DNA from 4 places in the Acuticoccus sediminis genome. Region 3 is predicted to be linked to each of the others. Evidence: predicted binding sites of a transcription regulator. Region 3 holds the regulator's gene; each other region holds the start of a gene.
The links. Region 3 encodes LexA, which represses DNA repair genes until DNA is damaged. Its sites were predicted from a motif close to TGTTCNNNNTGTGTTCNG; they were not measured.

Region 1 (4,500 bases), on a different contig from region 3:
CTCACGTCGCTCGCCGGTCCCGCGGTCGCGCCAGGTCCGGGACGTCGCGACGCGCAGGTTGGCGATCGGACGGCCGTCCTGTGTCCGACGGATTTCCGGATCGGCCCCCAGATTGCCGATCAGGATCACCTTGTTGACGCTCCCAGCCATGCCGGTCCCTCCAGTCTTCGGGCGCGCACCCTAGCGCACCGCGGCGAATCAGAAAGCGCGACGGTGAATTGGTCCACAGTGGACCGTCCGTCACGCAGCATACATCCCCAGCCGAGAGCCTTATTCGGCCTCGGCGTCGTCCTCGTCGGTCGCCACCTGCGCGGCGAGCTCGTCGAGAACGCCGAGCTTGGCGAGCTTGGCCCGCAGCGGATGATCCTCGTCCTTGAAGCGGTTCGAGTAGGGCATCCGCGTGCCGAGCACACGGCCCAGCGCCGACCGGTCGAGCCGGTAGGCGAAGGCGTTGATCTCGTGGAAGACCTCCGCGAGCGAGGCGAGCTCGGCCTCCGACAGCGCCAGAGGCGCGCTCGGCCGCTCCGTCGACGGCGGCAGCTCGATGCCGAACTCCTCGCGCAGGAAGGCGACATGCGGCGCGGAGCGCTTGCGCACCCGGTCGAGCGCGGCCTCCGGCAGCACGTAGCGCGGGCCCTTGATGAAGTTGAAGGCGCGCTGCTGGTCGTACGGCATCTTGCGGTCCGGCATCCGCGCCATCGCCCGGTCCAGCATGTGGATGCCGAGGACGGAGAGCCCTTCGTTCACCGCCTGCCGCTGGAGCGCCGGGCCTGCCGACGCGCAGCCGAGGACGCTGAGCGCGTCGTCGATCACGTCGCCGTTGGCGAGCTGCGCCCGGTCGAAGGGACGCACGATCATGTTCTCCTTGCCCACCGCGCTGCGCCAGCGGGTGATGATCTGCGTCAGGTTGAGGATGCGCGGCTGCGCCTCGATCTCGGCGAGCGGACGCCCAGAGCGCACCCCCTGGTGCGCCGCGCTGATCGCCAGCGCCACCGGCTCGCGCACGTAGATCAGCACCTGGACCCGTCCGGCGATGTCGCGCATCGACGCGAGGCAGGCCTCGATCTCGTCCGGGGCGAGCCGCAGCAGCGTCTCCGAGCTGATCAGCCCCTGCGGCAGCCGGTTCGCCTTCGCCTCGTTGCGGTACTCCTTCAGGAACTTGGACTCGTTGCGCGCCTTGGTGCGCTTCGAGAAGGGTCGGACGAGGGCGTGGTTCGTGCGCGTCTTGCCGTAATAGTACAGCCCGTGCGCGGCCAGCGTCGCGGCATTGTCGCGAAAGGTGGCCTGAAGGGACGTCGTGCCGGTCTTCATGTGGCCGATGTGCAGGGTCAGGACGTCCACGGAATGCCTCGGGTCTGGTCGCGGGTCGCTGCGGTTTGCGCCAGCCGCCGGGCAGCGGTCAACTCTCCCCTGCGGCCTGTGGATTTGCGGAACAATGGTGCAAGGTCCATCTGTAGCATTGACCATCGCCCGTCGATGTTCCAGTTTTGGACCAACAGGTTTCCCCCGGAGTCCTTGGTATGACCATACGCGCGCGCGCCGCTGCGGACCGCAAGCTCGTCGTCAAGGGGGCGCGCGAGCACAACCTTAAAGGGGTCGACGTCTCGCTGCCGCGCGACACGCTGATCGTGTTCACCGGTCTGTCCGGCTCCGGCAAGTCCTCGCTCGCCTTCGACACCATCTACGCCGAAGGCCAGCGCCGCTACGTCGAGAGCCTGTCGGCCTACGCCCGCCAGTTCCTCGAGATGATGCAGAAGCCGGACGTCGACCAGATCGACGGCCTCTCCCCCGCCATCTCGATCGAGCAGAAGACCACCTCGAAGAACCCGCGCTCCACCGTCGGCACCGTCACCGAGATCAACGACTACATGCGCCTCCTGTGGGCGCGCATCGGTGTCCCCTACTCCCCGGCGACGGGTCTGCCGATCGAGGCGCAGACCGTCAGCCAGATGGTCGACCGCATCCTCGCGCTGCCGGAGAAGACGCGGCTCTACCTGCTCGCCCCCATCGTGCGCGACCGCAAGGGCGAGTACCGCAAGGAGCTCGCCGAGCTGCAGAAGAAGGGCTTCCAGCGCGTCAAGATCGACGGCACCTTCTACGAGATCGAGGACGCCCCCGCCCTCGACAAGAAGTACAAGCACGACATCGACGTCGTGGTGGACCGCGTCTCGACCCGTCCGGACCTCGCCAGCCGCCTCGCCGACAGCCTGGAGACCGCGCTCGGCCTCGCCGAAGGCATCGCCGTCGCCGAGTTCGCCGACGAGACCGAAGGCGACAAGCCGAAGCGCATCGTCTTCTCGGAGAAGTTCGCCTGCCCGGTGTCCGGCTTCACCATCGCCGAGATCGAGCCGCGCCTCTTCTCGTTCAACGCGCCGACCGGCGCCTGCCCGACCTGCGACGGGCTCGGCACAACGCTGACCTTCGAGGCCGACCTCGTCGTGCCCGACGCGTCACTGACGCTCGCCGGCGGCGCGGTGCTCCCCTGGGCCCGCACCGGCAACACGAGCCCCTACTACACGCAGACCCTGCAGGCGATCTGCGCCCACTACGACGCCGACATGACGACGCCCTGGCACGACCTGCCGGAGAAGGTGCGCGAGGTGATCCTCTACGGATCGAAGCGCGAGAAGATCAAGTTCACCTACGACGACGGCCTGCGCTCCTACACCACCGCGAAGACCTTCGAGGGGGTGATCACCAACATCGAGCGCCGCTGGAACGAGACCGACTCGCAGTGGGTGCGCGAGGAGCTGGCGCGCTACCAGTCGGACGCGCCCTGCCCGGCCTGCCACGGCTACCGCCTCAAGCCCGAGGCGCTCGCGGTGAAGGTCGGCGGCCAGCACATCGGCGAGGTCTCGGCGCTCGCGATCCGCGACGCGGCGCCGTGGTTCAACGCCCTGCCCGACCGGCTGACCGCGCAGCAGAACGAGATCGCCCGGGCGATCCTGAAGGAGATCCAGGAGCGCCTGCGCTTCCTCGTGGACGTCGGCCTCGACTACCTGCAGCTCTCGCGCGGGTCGCGGACGCTGTCGGGCGGCGAGAGCCAGCGCATCCGCCTCGCCTCGCAGATCGGCTCCGGCCTCACCGGCGTGCTCTACGTGCTCGACGAGCCGTCCATCGGCCTCCACCAGCGCGACAACGCCCGCCTGATCGACACGCTGAAACGCCTGCGCGACCTCGGCAACACCGTCATCGTCGTGGAGCACGACGAGGACGCCATCCTCGCGGCCGACTACGTCCTCGACATCGGCCCCGGCGCCGGCGTCCACGGCGGCGAGATCACCGCCGAGGGCACGCCCGACGAGATCATCGCCAACCCCAACTCGCTGACCGGCAAGTACCTGTCGGGCGTCCTGGAAATCCCGCTGCCCGAGAAGCGGCGCGCCAGGAAGAAGGGCAAGGCGATTAAGGTCGTCAACGCGACCGGCAACAACCTCCAGGGCGTCACCGCCGAGTTCCCGCTGGGGCTCTTCACGGCCGTGACGGGCGTGTCGGGATCCGGCAAGTCGACGCTGGTGATCGAGACGCTGTACCGCGCCGTCTCCCGCAAGCTGAACAAGTCCCGCGAGGTCCCCGCCACGCACGAGGCGATCACCGGCCTGGAGCACCTCGACAAGATCATCGACATCGACCAGTCGCCCATCGGCCGCACGCCGCGCTCGAATCCCGCCACCTACACCGGCGCCTTCACCCCGATCCGCGACTGGTTCGCCGGCCTCCCCGAGGCGAAGGCGCGCGGCTACGGTCCGGGCCGCTTCTCCTTCAACGTCAAGGGCGGGCGCTGCGAGGCGTGCCAGGGCGACGGAGTCATCAAGATCGAGATGCACTTCCTGCCCGACGTCTACGTCGAATGCGACGTCTGCAAGGGCAAGCGCTACAACCGCGAGACGCTGGAGATCGAGTTCAAGGGCCGGTCCATCTCCGACGTCCTCGACATGACCGTCGAGGAGGGATGCGACTTCTTCTCGGCCGTCCCGGCGGTGCGCGACAAGCTCGTGACGCTGAACCAGGTGGGCCTCGGCTACATCCGCATCGGCCAGCAGGCGACCACCCTCTCGGGCGGCGAGGCGCAGCGCATCAAGCTCGCCAAGGAGCTTTCCAAGCGGGCCACCGGGCGCACGCTCTACATCCTCGACGAGCCGACCACCGGGCTCCACTTCCACGACGTCGCCAAGCTCCTCGACGTCCTGAAGCAGCTCGTCGACCAGGGCAACACCGTCGTCGTCATCGAGCACAACCTCGAGGTCATCAAGACCGCCGACTGGATTGTCGACATCGGCCCCGAGGGCGGCGACGGCGGCGGCCGCATCGTCGCCTCCGGGAGGCCCGAGCAGGTGATGAAGGTCGCCGAAAGCCACACCGGCCACTACCTCGCCGAACTGCTGGAGCGCCGTCCCTCCCGGCGGGAAGCCGCGGAGTAGGTCGGGAAGGCTCCGCCGGCGGCCGGGGATGCGGCGGCGCCTCGCATTCGCCGGAGCGTCGGTACGGGCGGAGCGGCCG
Region 2 (4,500 bases), 330 kb from region 3:
TCGTGTGCCACTGCGAACGCGTCACCCGGCGCGAGGTGGAGGCGGCGCTGACGGGACCGCTGCCAGCACGCACCTTCGCCGGCCTCAAGCGGCGCACCCGCGTCACCATGGGCCGCTGCCAGGGCTTCGCCTGCGGCGCGGAGCTGGCCGAGATCACCGCCGGCCGCCTCGCCCAACCGATGCTGCCGGACGCTGCAACGCGCGAGGGCGGCGATGACTGACCTTGCGATCATCGGCGCCGGCCCGGCAGGTCTCGGCGCCGCGCTCGAGGCCCGCGCCAGGGGCCTGTCCGTCGTCGTCCTCGACCGCGAGGCGGAGGCTGGCGGCATCCCGCGCCACTGCGGCCACCCGCCCTTCGGCCTGCGCGAATTCGGCCGCCCGATGACCGGGCCCGCCTACGCGCGCCGCCTCGTCGACGCGGCGGAGGCCGCAGGCGCCGAGATCCGCACCGGCACCACCGTCGTCGCGATCGCCCCCGGCCCGCGCCTCACCCTCACGTCGGACGCGGGCGTTGCCGAGATCGCCCCGCGCCGCGTCCTGATCGCGACGGGCGTGCGCGAGACGACCCGGGCCGCACGCTTCATCGGCGGAACCAAGCCCGGCGGCGTGATGAACACCGGCACGCTCCAGGGCCTCGTCTACCTCAAGGGCCGGCGCCCCTTCGCACGGCCGCTGATCGTCGGCACCGAACTGGTGTCCTTCTCGGCGATCCTCACCTGCCGCCACGCCGGAATCCGCCCTCTCGCGATGATCGAGCCCGGGGCGCGCGCCACCGCCCGGTGGCCGTCGGCCCTGCTGCCCCGCCTCCTCGGCATCCCGCTCATGACCGGCACCCGCCTCGTCGCGATAGAGGGAACCGACTGGGTCACCGGAGCGGTCCTCGCCGGACCCGACGGCACCGAGCGGCACGTCGCGACCGACGGGGTGATCCTCACGGGCGGGTTCCGGCCGGAGGCGACGCTGGTGCGCCAGAGCCACCTCGTCCTCGACCCGGCGACCGGCGGGCCGGAGATCGACCAGTTCGGGCGCACGTCCGACCCCGACATCTTCGCCGCCGGCAACATGCTGCACCCGGTCGAGACCGCCGGCTGGTGCCACCGTGAAGGACGCATGATCGCCGCCGCCGTCGCCGACAGCCTCGCCGGCGGGCTGCCTCCGCCCGAGCCGGCGCTGCGCCTGCGGCCCACCGGCGGCATCCGCTACGCCGTGCCGCAGCGGATCGTCCCCGGCGACCACGCGGCCGGCGTCATCCAGCTCCGCGCCGACCGCCCCGCGCGCGGCCGCCTCGTCCTCGCCACGCCGACCCCGGCGCGGAGCGTGCCGCTGGACACGGCGCCTGAGCGGCGCATCCTGATGCCGATCTCGTCCGTCCCCGCCGACGCCACCGGCACCGCCGAGATCGGCATCCAGTCCGACCGAGGCCCGTCATGACCGTTCTCGCCATCGACCAGGGCACCACCAGCACCCGCGCCGTCCTCGTCGGCCCCGACGGGACGACGACGCCGCTCCTGTCGCGCGAGCACCGCCAGTCCTACCCGCAGCCCGGCTGGGTGGAGCACGACGGCGAGGAGCTCCTCGCCGACATCGCCGCCTGCCTCGACGCCGCCGGGGGGCACGGCGTCGCCGCCGTCGGCCTCGACAATCAGGGCGAGAGCTGCCTCGCCTGGGATGCCGACACCGGCCGGCCCCTCTGCCCGGTCATCGTGTGGCAGGACGACCGGACCCGCGCCGCCACCGACCGGCTGCGCGCCGACGGTTACGAGGCCCTCGTCGGCGAGCGGGCCGGGCTGCCGCTCGACCCCTACTTCTCGGCCGCCAAGCTCGGCTGGATCGTGCGGAACGTACCGGAGGCGGCCCGCCTCGCCGAAGCCGGCAGGCTGCGCCTCGGCACCACCGACGCCTTCTTCCGCGACCGCCTCACCGGCCGGTTCGAGACCGACGTCGCCACCGCCTCGCGCACCTCGCTGATGGCGCTCGACACGTGCGCCTGGGACACGGACCTCTGCACGATCTTCGGCGTCCCCGTCGAGGCGCTGCCGCCGATCGGACCGACATCGGGCGACCTTGGCCGCGTGCGCTGCGGCGAGGCAGAGGTGCCCTTCACCGCCAGCATCGTCGACCAGCAGGCCGCGCTCTACGGCCACGGCTGCCGGGCGCCGGGCGAGGCCAAGATCACCTGCGGCACCGGCGCCTTCCTGCTCGCCGTGACGGGGTCACGGCCGGCGGCCTGGTCTGGTGCGCTCCCGACCGTTCTGTGGCAGCGCTCCGGCGAGGCGCCGGTATTCGGCCTCGACGGCGGCGTCTACGCCGCGGCGGCGGCCGTGAACTGGGCCCGCCGCATCGGCCTCTTCCAGGATTTCGCCGAGATCAACCGGTTCGACGCGCCGCCGGCGATCGGCCGCGGCCTCGCCTTCGTCCCGGCACTGGCGGGGCTCGCCTGCCCGCACTGGGACCGCTCCGCGCGCGGCGCCTTCGTCGGCCTCTCCCTCGACACCACGGCGGCGGACATGATCCAGGCCATCCTGGAAGGGATCGCGCTGCGGATCGCCGAGGTGGCCCACGCCATCGCCGCCGTGCACCCGCTCGCCAGCCCCATCCCGGTCGACGGCGGCATGTCCGCCAACCCCGCCTTCGTGTCGATGCTGGCGAACGCCCTCGGCTGCGACGTCCGCATCGCCGACGCGCCCGACGTCACCGCGGCGGGAACGGCCGCGCTGGCGGCGGAGGCGATCGGCCGCCCGATCGCGCCGCCCCGGACCGGCCGTGTCGTTGCCGCCACGGCACCGGACCCGGACGCAGCGACCCGCTTCGCCGCCGCCGTCGCCGCCTCCCGGCAATTCGCCGCAACCACCCGGACCTGACGGGCGTTCCCTCCCCGCCTCCGGACCTCCCGCGAGGCTCCGGCAGGAAAATGCAGCGCTCCCGACCGATCCGCGAGGCTCGCGGCCTTCCACAGGCTGGGGGCGACGGGGATCACGCACTGCAAAATGTTGCCGATGGGGTGATTGCGTTTTCTGAATGTTCTATAGTCACGCGCATGCGAATCGGATTGATGTTATGAGTCAGACCGCCCGCCAGAGCGTGCCCCCAGTCTCGATTTCCGAGCGCGGGTCGATCTCCGAGCGCGCGGCGCGGGCCTCCCGCCCGGCCCCGTCCTATCTCGAGTCCCTCAACCCCGAGCAGCGCCGCGCCGTCGAGGCGATCGACGGGCCCGTTCTGGTGCTCGCCGGCGCCGGCACGGGCAAGACGCGGGTCCTGACCACACGCATCGCCCACATCCTGGCGCTGGGCCGCGCCCGCCCGTCCGAGATCCTCGCCGTGACCTTCACCAACAAGGCCGCGCGGGAGATGAAGGAGCGCATCTCGGCCGTCGTCGGGCCGCAGGCGGAGGGGATGCCCTGGCTCGGCACCTTCCACGCCATCGGCACGCGCATCCTGCGTCGCCACGCCGAGCTTGTGGACCTGAACCCCGACTTCACCATCCTCGACACAGACGACCAGATCCGCCTCGCCAAGCAGATCCTCGCCGCCGAGAACATCGACGAGAAGCGCTGGCCGCCGCGCCAGATGCTCGGCATGATCGACGGGTGGAAGAACCGCGGCCTGACCCCCGAGGAGGTCCCCTCGGGCGAGGGCCAGTGGTTCGCCAACGGCAAGGGCCTGAAGCTCTACAAGCTCTACCGCGACCGCCTGAAGTCGCTCAACGCGGCCGATTTCGGCGACCTCCTGCTGGAGCCCATCCGCCTCTTCCGCGCCAATCCGGACATCCTGGCGTCCTATCAGAGCCGCTGGCGCTACATGCTGGTCGACGAGTACCAGGACACCAACGTCGCCCAGTACCTCTGGCTCCGGCTGCTGGCGCAGAACAACAAGAACCTCTGCGTGGTGGGCGACGACGACCAGTCGATCTACGGCTGGCGCGGCGCGGAGGTGGACAACATCCTGCGCTTCGAGACCGACTTCCCCGGCGCCGTCGTGGTGCGGCTGGAGCGCAACTACCGCTCCACCAGCCACATCCTGGCCGCGGCCTCGCACCTCATCGCCCACAACGAGGGGCGCCTCGGCAAGACCCTCTTCACCGACCTCGTCGATCCGGACGCCCTCCCCCTCACGGTCGCGTCGTCCTGGGACTCGGAGGAGGAGGCGCGCGCCATCAACGGCGAGATCGAGAGCCTCCACAAGAAGGGCACGACGCTCGACGAGATGGCGATCCTGGTGCGGACCACCGCCCAGATGCGCGCCTTCGAAGACCGCTTCGTCACGGCCGGCACGCCCTACCGCGTCATCGGCGGCCCGCGCTTCTACGAGCGCAAGGAGATCCGCGACGCACTCGCCTACTTCCGCGTGACGGTACAGCCGTCCTTCGACCTCGCGTTCGAGCGGATCGTCAACGTGCCGACGCGCGGGCTCGGCCAGCAGTCGGTGCGCCTCATCACCGAGGCGGCGCGCGACCGCGAGATCCCGATGCTGCTCGCCGCGTCCGACCTCCTCGCTACCGAC
Region 3 (4,500 bases):
GACGGGCACCCTGGCGGCATCCCGGGAATGGTCGGCCCGCACGGCAGGGCCTGTCCCGGTGGGAACCCTGCCGTACCTGTTCCATACTTCCCCGACATGCCCTGCGAGGCGTGTAGCGTCAGACGGGATCGTCTGACAAAATGATGGCGATGGGTCGTGCGACGGGGTAGAGCGGAGCGGGTCGGGTGTCCGGTCCGGGGCACGCTCCGGTGACGCGGCATCGCAGCCGGGCGGCGTAGAAACGAGGAGACACGGGATGGAACTGTCGCTGGAGGGGAAGGTCGCGCTGGTCACCGGCGCTTCGAGCGGCCTCGGCGCGAACTTCGCGAAGGCGCTCGCGCGGTCGGGGGCCTCGCTGGTGCTGGCCGCCCGCCGGCTCGACCGGCTCGAGGCGCTCCGGGACGAGCTCGCCACCCTCGGCACCACCGTCGGCGTGGTCGCGATGGACGTCACCGACACGGCCTCGATCGCGGCCGGGCTCGACGCCGCCGCTAGTGAGCTGGGGACGATCGACGTCGTGGTGAACAACGCCGGCGTGTCGACCGCGCAGCCGGCGCTGGACGTCTCCGACGAGGACTGGAGCTTCGTCATCGACACCAACCTCACCGGCTGCTTCACCGTCGCGCGCGAGGCGGCGCAGCGGCTGAAGACGGCCCAGCACGGCGGGTCGATCATTAACATCGCCTCGATCACCGGGCTGCGGCCGGCAGGCGCTCTGGTGCACTACGCCTCGGCGAAGGCCGGCCTCATCCACATGACGAAGGTGCTGGCGCTCGAGTGGGCGCGCTACGGCATCCGCGTCAACGCGATCTGCCCCGGCTACATCGAGACCGACATCAACCGCGAATTCTTTGCCACCGACGCGGGCGCGGCGCTGGTCCGGCGCATTCCGCAGCGCCGGCTCGGACAGCCGGACGACCTCTCCGGCGCGCTCTGCCTCCTGGCGAGCGATGCGTCGGCGTACATGACCGGCAGCGTCATCTCCATCGACGGCGGCCACCTCTGCAGCTCGCTCTAACGCCCCGCACCGGCCGCCCCCGCCGGCATGGCGGGCCGCGATGGACGTCGGGGAGAGGCAGCTCGCCCCGGGAAATGCTGATCGACTGGCCTCGCCCACGGGCGTAGCGGTCCAGGCAGGCCGGCGGGGACAGGCGGTCCCTCGGGAAATGCCGATCGATTGTCCGTGCCCATGGACGTGGAGGTCCGGGCAGACCGTCGGGGAGAGGCACGTCGCCCGGGAGATGCCGATCGATTGGCCACTCCCATGGGCGTGCTGGTCAGGGCCGGCCGTCGGGGAAGGCAGGGCCCTCGGGAAATGCCGATCGATTGGCCGCGCCGATGGGCGTGGAGGTCCGGGCTCGCCGGCGGGGAGAGGCAGGTCGCCGGGAAATGCCGATCGATGGGCCGCGCCCGCGGGCGTGGAGGTCCGGGCAGGAGGTCGGGGAGAGGCAGGTCGTTCAGGGAAAGCCGACGGATCCGCCGCGCCGAACGAGGCGGGCCGAATGGTGGCCGTCGCGGGGACCGCGTGATTGGCGCGGACTGAACGAGTCCGGGCGGCAGGTCGCGTCGGTTCCGGGTCCGGAGGCTGCGGTCTCGCGGGTCGGCTGCTGCGGCCCGGCACCGTGTGGTGCCGGAGCGGCAGTTGCGGTCCTGCGCGTCAGTAGTGACGGAGGAGGGCGGCGAGCCTGCCCTGGATCTGGACGCGGTCGGCGCCGAAGATGCGCGTCTCGTACGCCGGGTTCGCAGCCTCGAGCGCGATGGTGTTGCCACGCTTGCGCAGACGCTTGAGGGTCGCTTCCTCGCCGTCGATCAGGGCGACCACGATGTCGCCGTTCTCGGCGTGGTCCGTCCGCCGCACGACGACGGTGTCACCGTCGTGGATGCCGGCATCGATCATCGAATCGCCCGTGATCTCCAGCGCGAAGTGCTCGCCGGGGCCGAGCATGTCGGACGGGAGGTGGACGGCGGAGCTCTGCTGCTGGATCGCCTCGATCGGCACGCCGGCGGCGATGCGGCCCATCATCGGCACGTCGACGATGTCGTAGGCGGTCGTGACAGGGCGCAGCGAAGGGCCCCGCTTCGGCGGGATGGCCGGATCGCGCGGGGCCGACCCCTCGATGACGGACGGGGAGAAGCCGCGCGGGCGTTGCGGCGGGCTCGACTTCGCGAGCGCGACGTCCGGCAGGCGCAGGACTTCCAGCGCGCGGGCGCGGTTGGGGAGGCGGCGGATGAAGCCACGCTCCTCCAGCGCGGTTATCAGGCGATGGATGCCGGATTTGGATTTAAGATCGAGCGCATCCTTCATTTCCTCGAAGGACGGCGGCACACCGGTCGAGCTCATACGCTCATGAATGAACATGAGGAGATCGTACTGCTTCTTCGTCAGCATAGTTCGTCGTCGTCCTGACGCTGTATGACCAGCATTGGTACCCGAATCATTCCGCCATCATCTATACACGTTCGTCGTGTGTTCCGCAATGCGGAGCCCGCAGAACGTCACGAGTCAAGCAATCAGAGCGCGATATACCGACATGGACTCCCCGCCGGCACGGGACCTTCATGCGGTTGACGCACGAGCAGAACATCCGAAGCCGCGAGCACGGCTAGCATCGATGAATCCTGCCGCGATGCTGGCGTAATCGTCGATCCCGATCGCACCGCGCGCATGTGATCGCGGCGAGGGCCGTTCGCCGGGAGGTCGCGGCCGAGAATCCCCTCGCGCACCTCCGGCAGCGGTGCCGTCACCCCCTGCATCGCCTTCACCAGCGGAACGAGGAACAGGACCGCGCAGACCGCGCCCGATACCGGGTTGCCCGGCAGGCCGAGAACGAGCGGCCTGGAGGAGAACATCAGCGGCTTGCCCGGCCGCACCGCGACCTTCCAGAAGTCCGGCTCGATGCCGAGGTCCGAGAGGGCGGGCTTGACCAGGTCGTGGTCGCCGACCGAGGCGCCGCCGAGCGTGACGAGGATGTCCGCCTCGGCGATCCCGGCGGCACAGCGCCGGGCGATCTCGGCCCGGTCGTCCGGCGCGATGCCGAGGTCGATCGGGTCCGCGCCGGCCGCGCGCACCGTCGCGGCGAGCGCGGGTGTGATCGAGGCGACGATCTGGTCGGGACCGGTGGGCGAGCCGGGCGGCACGAGTTCGTCGCCGGTGGCGAGGAAGGCGACGCGGGGCCTGCGGGCGACCGTCAGTTCCGCATGGCCGCCGGCGCCGGCGAGTGCGATGTGGCGCGGCGCGAGGACGGTGCCGGCCGCCACCAGTGTGTCGCCGGCGGCGAAGTCGAGGCCGAGCGCGCGGATGTGGTCGTTCGGCTTGACCGTGTCGGTGGCCGTGAGCGCATCGCCGTCGCGCGCTGCGTCCTCCTGGATGAGGATCGCGTCTGCCCCCTCCGGCACCGGGGCGCCGGTGAAGATGCGGACCGCCTCGCCGTGACCCAGCGGACGCGGGTAGCGCCGCCCGGCCGCGGATTCGCCCACCACCCGGACCGGGCCGGGCATGTCGGCGGTGCGGACCGCGTAGCCGTCCATCGCGGACGAGGCGAAGGGGGGCTGCGTGCGCATCGAGACGACGTCGACCGTCACGACGCGGCCGGCGGCCTCGGCGAGCGGTACGGTCTCGGACGGGAGGTGGGGAGCGGCGGCGATCAGGCGGGCCTGCGCCTCGTCGACGTCAATCAAGAGGTGCGCCACTCGCCCGAGCGGCCGCCGGACTTTTCCAGGAGCCGCACGCCGCCGATCACCATGCCCCGGTCCATGGCCTTGGCCATGTCGTAGAGCGTCAGGCAGGCGGCGGAGACGGCGGTGAGGGCCTCCATCTCGACGCCGGTGCGCCCCGTGGTCTTCGCCCGCGCGGTGACGCGGTAGCCGGGCAGCGACGGGTCCGGCTCGAGGTCCACGGACACCGACGAGAGCGGCAGCGGGTGGCAGAGGGGGATCAGCTCCGAGGTCTTCTTGGCGGCCATGATGCCGGCGATCCGCGCCACGCCGACGACGTCGCCCTTCTTCACGTTGCCGGCCTGGATGGCGGCGAGCGTGTCGGGCGCCATCGTGACGGTCCCCTCGGCGACGGCCGTGCGGGTCGTCTCGGCCTTGGCGGAGACGTCCACCATCCGGGCCGCGCCGGTGGCGTCGATGTGGGTCAGCGGGTTGCCGAGCAGCGCGCGCGTCGCGGCGGTCACGTCCGCGTGGCGCATGAGGCTCTCGCCGATGAGGAAGGCGCTTGCGCCGACGGCCTGCAGGCGCGTGACGTCGGCGTGGGTGGCGATGCCGGATTCGGCGATGAGCAGGCGGTCGGGCGGGACCATCGCCGCCAGCCGCTCGGTGACGGCGAGGTCGGTCTTGAAGGTCCTGAGGTCGCGGTTGTTGACGCCCATCAGCGGGGAGGGGAGCGCGAGCGCGCGCTCCATGTCCCGCTCGTCGTGCACCTCGAGGAGCGCGCCCATGCCGAGGGCATGCGCCGCGTCGACGAGGTCGCGCGCTACCGCGTCGTCGACGCCGGTC
Region 4 (4,500 bases), on a different contig from region 3:
TGGCGATATGCCCTGCGTGAGATGCGGGGCGGGCTGCGGGGCTTTTACGTTTTCCTCGCATGCATCGCGCTCGGTACGGCGACGATCGCGGCGGTCAATTCGCTCGCCTACGGGCTCGTGCGCGGCATCACGGCGGAGGGACAGTCCCTCCTCGGAGGCGACGTCAGCTTCTCGCTGATGCACCGTCAGGCGAATCCCGACGAGGCGTCCTTCTTCGCCGAGCAGGGCCGCGTGTCCACGGTGGCGACCCTGCGGGCGATGGCGCGGCCGCAGAGCGGTCGGCAGATGCTGGTCGAACTGAAGGCGATCGACGACGCCTATCCCCTTTACGGAAGCCTCGAACTCGAGAACGGGCGGTCGGAGGCGGCAGTATTCGGCGCTGCGCCGGACGGCCTGGTTCCGCTGCTGGTGGAGGACACGCTGCTGACCACCGCCGGCATCGCTGTCGGCGACGACCTTGCCATCGGTCGGGCGACAGGGCGCGTCGTCGGGGTCATCGAGCGCGAGCCGGACCGTGTGTCCGGCGGTCTGGCGTTCGGTCCGCGCGTGATGATCCCGCTCCGCTTCCTCGATGAGACCGGTCTGGTGACGACCGGAAGCCTTGTGCGCTGGCACTATCGCATTCGTGGTGTGGACAAGCCGTTCACCGAGGCTGAGCTGAAGAGCGTGCTCGATACCGCGAAGGCGACCTTTCCGTCGGCTGGCTGGCGGGTGGAGACGCGCCTCGACGCTGCACCGCGTCTGCGTGCCTCGATCGAACGGTTTGCCCAGTTCCTGACGATCGTGGGCCTGACGTCGCTTGCGGTCGGCGGTGTCGGGGTCGCCAATTCTGTGCGGGCCTATCTGGGCCGCAAGCGGATGCAGATCGCGACCTTGCGCGCCCTCGGCGCCACGCGGCGGTTCGTCACGACGCTCTATCTGATGCAGATCGCCATTCTGGCCTCTGTCGGTATCGCGATCGGTTTGGTGCTGGGGGCCGTCGCCCCGCCGGTGGCGGCGGTTCTGCTCGACGGGATCCTGCCGGTGACCGCCCTCAACAGCATATTCCCCGGCGCCCTGGCTCTGGCCGCCGTGTTCGGGGCCTTGACGGCGCTGACCTTTGCCCTGTTGCCGCTGGCGCGGGCGGATCGGATCCGTCCCATCGTCCTGCTGCGTGGCGACGCGGACGAGGCGGCGGGATTTCCGCTCGGGTTCGCGGCGGCAGCGCTTGCGTCCGGACTGGTGTTGACCGGACTGGTCGTGCTGACCGCCTACGACCGCTGGCTCGCGTTCCTGTACGTCGTCGGCGCGGCCGTCGTGTTCGGGTTGTTCCGGGTGGTGGCCGTCGCGATCATGGCCCTGGCGCGCCGGATGCCCCGTAGCCGGCGTACCACCGTGCGCATGGCGGTCGCGAATGTTCACCGACGGGGCGCGCTGACACCGACCGTCACGCTCTCGCTCGGGCTCAGCCTGACGTTGCTGGTGGCCCTGTCGCAGATCGACGGGAATTTGCGACAGACGTTGACCTCGACCCTGCCGTCCGAAGCTCCGAGTTTCTTCTTCATCGACATTCAGAGCCACGAGCGCGACGCGTTCCTGGATGCGCTGGAGACGGCCGCTCCGGACGCGGCGATCCAGTCGCAGCCGATGTTGCGGGGGCGGATCGTCTCGATCAACGGCATCGCTGCCGAGGACTGGCCGGATACCGAGGCGTCCTGGGTGCTTCGCGGCGACCGTGGGATCACCTATTCGGCGACGTTGCCGAAGGACAGCAAGGTCGTGGACGGCCGCTGGTGGGCTGGTTCCGGGGCTGGCGAGAACGAGGTCTCCTTCGCGTCCGACCTCGCCAAGGAACTCGGCGTGGGCGTCGGCGACACGATGCGCGTCAACGTGCTCGGCCGGGAGGTCGAGGCGCGGATCACCAATCTGCGCACGGTGGACTGGGAATCGCTCTCCATCAATTTCGTGATGATTTTTTCGCCAAACGTCTTCGCCGGTGCGCCTCATGCCCATCTCGCGACCCTCTCGTTTCCGGGGGGAGGGGACGACGAGAAGGAACTCAAGCTGCTGAAAACGATCACGGATGCGTTCCCGACCGTGACCAGCATTCGCGTGAAGGATGCGCTCGCGGCGGTGAACGGGATCGTCTCCGACCTCGTCTTTGCGGTGCGTATCGCGGCCTCGATCACGTTGTTCGCCTCCATTCTGGTGCTGGCGGGGACGCTGGCCGCGAGCCACCGGAGCCGGATTTACGATGCGGTCATCCTGAAGACGCTGGGCGCGCGACGAAGGACGTTGTTGCTCGCCTACGGGCTCGAATATGCGCTCCTGGGGATGGCTGCGGCGGTGTTCTCGATGGCGGCGGGCTCTCTGGCGGGCTGGTTCATCGTTTCGGACCTGATGGAGCTCGATTTCACGTTCATGCCGGGGGCGGCGTTCGTTGCGGTTGCGGTGGCCGTTATCGTTACCGTGGGTCTCGGCCTGTCCGGCACATGGCGTGCCTTGGGGGAAAGGCCGGCGTTGGTTCTGCGTAGCTTGTAGCGGCGTGTTTTGTGGCGCCTGGTTGGGTGGTATCTGCTATCCTAGATTGATGTTCCGCCATTGACAAGCGTTTTGTTCTAGCCTAATCAGAACATGTAAGGAACATTAACCATTTGAGGCGCCATGTCTTCAGCGCTTGTCCACTCGTGTTCCGAGGTTCGGTTAGGGAGCGCCCTGGAACGGAAAGCGCAGAGGGCAGAGCGCTCCCATGCCTGGGACAAGAACCGTTTCCCTGCGGGAATCCTGGGAGAGATGAGCGCCTTTCTCGACCTCGGAGTGCACATCTTCGAATGCGAGAACGCCGCACACATCATGTCATCGTCGTCCTTTGTCGCGTCGTTGCTCGCCGTTTCGTCGTTCGGAGGGACGATCGTCTGGGTCTCCCAGACGCTGCTGGCCCATGAAGCCGGCGTCATATCGGGACAGGGACTGCAGGAATTCGGCATCGACCCGGATCGCATCCTCTTCGTTCATGCGAAGAAGGCGACCGATGTTCTATGGGTGCTGGAGCAGGCCCTGGGCTCACCTTCGGTTGAAATCGCCATCGGCGAACTCAAGAACGACAAAGGGATCCTGGATCTCAAATCCACACGCCGTTTGAGCCTGAGATCGGCAGCATCTGACATCCCGGTTCACCTGATTTCTGCCGGGAAGACGGGCGCGACGGCCGCACTCAGCCGCTGGAAGGTTGAGCCATTCTCCAGATCCGGATTCCCATGGCCGAGGACACTCGGTTGGTCCGCCTGGCGGCTGGCCTTGATTAAGAACAAAAAGGGTATATATGGAGATCAGTCTGTTTCGTTCGAACCGACAGAGCGACGCTTCGTCTCCGAAAAGCTGCCCGCGACGTCCGCAACGCACCCTCAGGGTTCCACGCCGCCTCAGGTTCCCGCGGAGATTATCGCATGGGATCCGGCCAGGCGTCGGGCAGGCGGGCTGGGGCCGGGATAAAAGCCATGTCGCGCAGGATCCTCTACATCTGGTTTCCCCGGCTGCAGACCGACCGGCTGGCGATCGGGAAGACTGAAAAAGCCGACCATCACCGGCCGGTTGTCATCTTCGACAAGAAGCAGGGCGCGATGCTGGTCGAGGCCGTCAACCTGGCGGCGCACGAGGCCAGGCTCCGGCCGGGCATGACGCTTACCGAAGCGCGGGCGCTCGTCCCCGATGTCGTGGTCCATCCGGCGGATCCGGCTGCGGATCAAAATCTTCTCACCTCGCTCGCGCGGGCGCTCGAGCGCTATACGCCGCTCGTCGCCCTCGATCCGCCCGATGGGCTCGTGCTCGATATCGCCGGCTGCGCGCACCTCTTCGGGGGAGAGGGCGCGCTCGTCGCAACCTTGCGCCATCGGTGCGCTCGCCATGGCCTTCACGCCATCATTGCCGTCGCGGACACGCCTGCGGTCTCCTGGGCCCTCTCCCATTACGCAAACGGCGGCATTGTGCCGGAAGGGGAGAACCTTTCTGCCGTCCGCGAACTTCCGGCGGCGTCGATGCGTCTGCCGGCCGAGACCGTCGCCGTCATGCAGCGGCTCGGCCTGAAGACCGTCGCCCAAGTCCTCGCCCAGCCCCGCGCGCCGCTGGCCCAGCGCTTCGGACCGCTCGTCGGAAGGCGGATCGACCAGATGGCCGGTCTGGAAGAGGAGCCGATCACCCCGCTCACACCGGCCTCGCCGCATGTCTTCGACCGCGCCTTCGCCGAGCCGGTCTCGCATATCGAGGCCCTGGAGGCTGGCCTCGGGCAGCTGGCGGCGACCTTGACGCGTTCGCTCCAGCCCAGGGGGCTGGGCGCGCGCCGGATCCACCTGCGCCTTTTCCATGCCGACGGCGCGGTGCGGGACATCATGGCCGGCGCCAGCGAGCCCTTGGACGATCCCGGGCGCATCGTCCGCCTGATGACGCCGCGCCTGCGGGAGATGTCCACCCGGATCGAGACCGATAGCGGCGTGGATCTGATGCGCATCTACGCTGGCGAGCTGG

Region 1: a site for LexA is predicted at 1,478-1,495, ahead of uvrA (excinuclease ABC subunit UvrA). Genes of this name have one in related genera too.
Region 2: a site for LexA is predicted at 3,009-3,026, ahead of DLJ53_RS05385 (ATP-dependent helicase). Genes of this name have one in related genera too.
Region 4: a site for LexA is predicted at 2,608-2,625, ahead of DLJ53_RS23040 (ImuA family protein). Genes of this name have one in related genera too.

The regions. Positions count from the first base shown of each region.
Region 1 covers NZ_QHHQ01000006.1:307,292-311,791, reverse strand. The annotation lists gene ssb (single-stranded DNA-binding protein) at 1-150, opposite strand, end outside; gene DLJ53_RS25410 (hypothetical protein) at 271-1,341, opposite strand; gene uvrA (excinuclease ABC subunit UvrA) at 1,521-4,421, shown strand.
Region 2 covers NZ_QHHQ01000001.1:1,254,199-1,258,698, reverse strand. The annotation lists gene DLJ53_RS05400 (NAD(P)/FAD-dependent oxidoreductase) at 1-221, shown strand, start outside; gene DLJ53_RS05395 (NAD(P)/FAD-dependent oxidoreductase) at 214-1,431, shown strand; gene DLJ53_RS05390 (FGGY family carbohydrate kinase) at 1,428-2,861, shown strand; gene DLJ53_RS05385 (ATP-dependent helicase) at 3,058-4,500, shown strand, end outside.
Region 3 covers NZ_QHHQ01000001.1:1,585,694-1,590,193, forward strand. The annotation lists gene DLJ53_RS06875 (glucose 1-dehydrogenase) at 257-1,018, shown strand; gene lexA (transcriptional repressor LexA) at 1,658-2,389, opposite strand; gene DLJ53_RS06885 (molybdopterin molybdotransferase MoeA) at 2,512-3,678, opposite strand; gene trpC (indole-3-glycerol phosphate synthase TrpC) at 3,675-4,500, opposite strand, start outside.
Region 4 covers NZ_QHHQ01000005.1:306,194-310,693, reverse strand. The annotation lists gene DLJ53_RS23045 (ABC transporter permease) at 1-2,520, shown strand, start outside; gene DLJ53_RS23040 (ImuA family protein) at 2,773-3,471, shown strand; gene DLJ53_RS23035 (Y-family DNA polymerase) at 3,477-4,500, shown strand, end outside.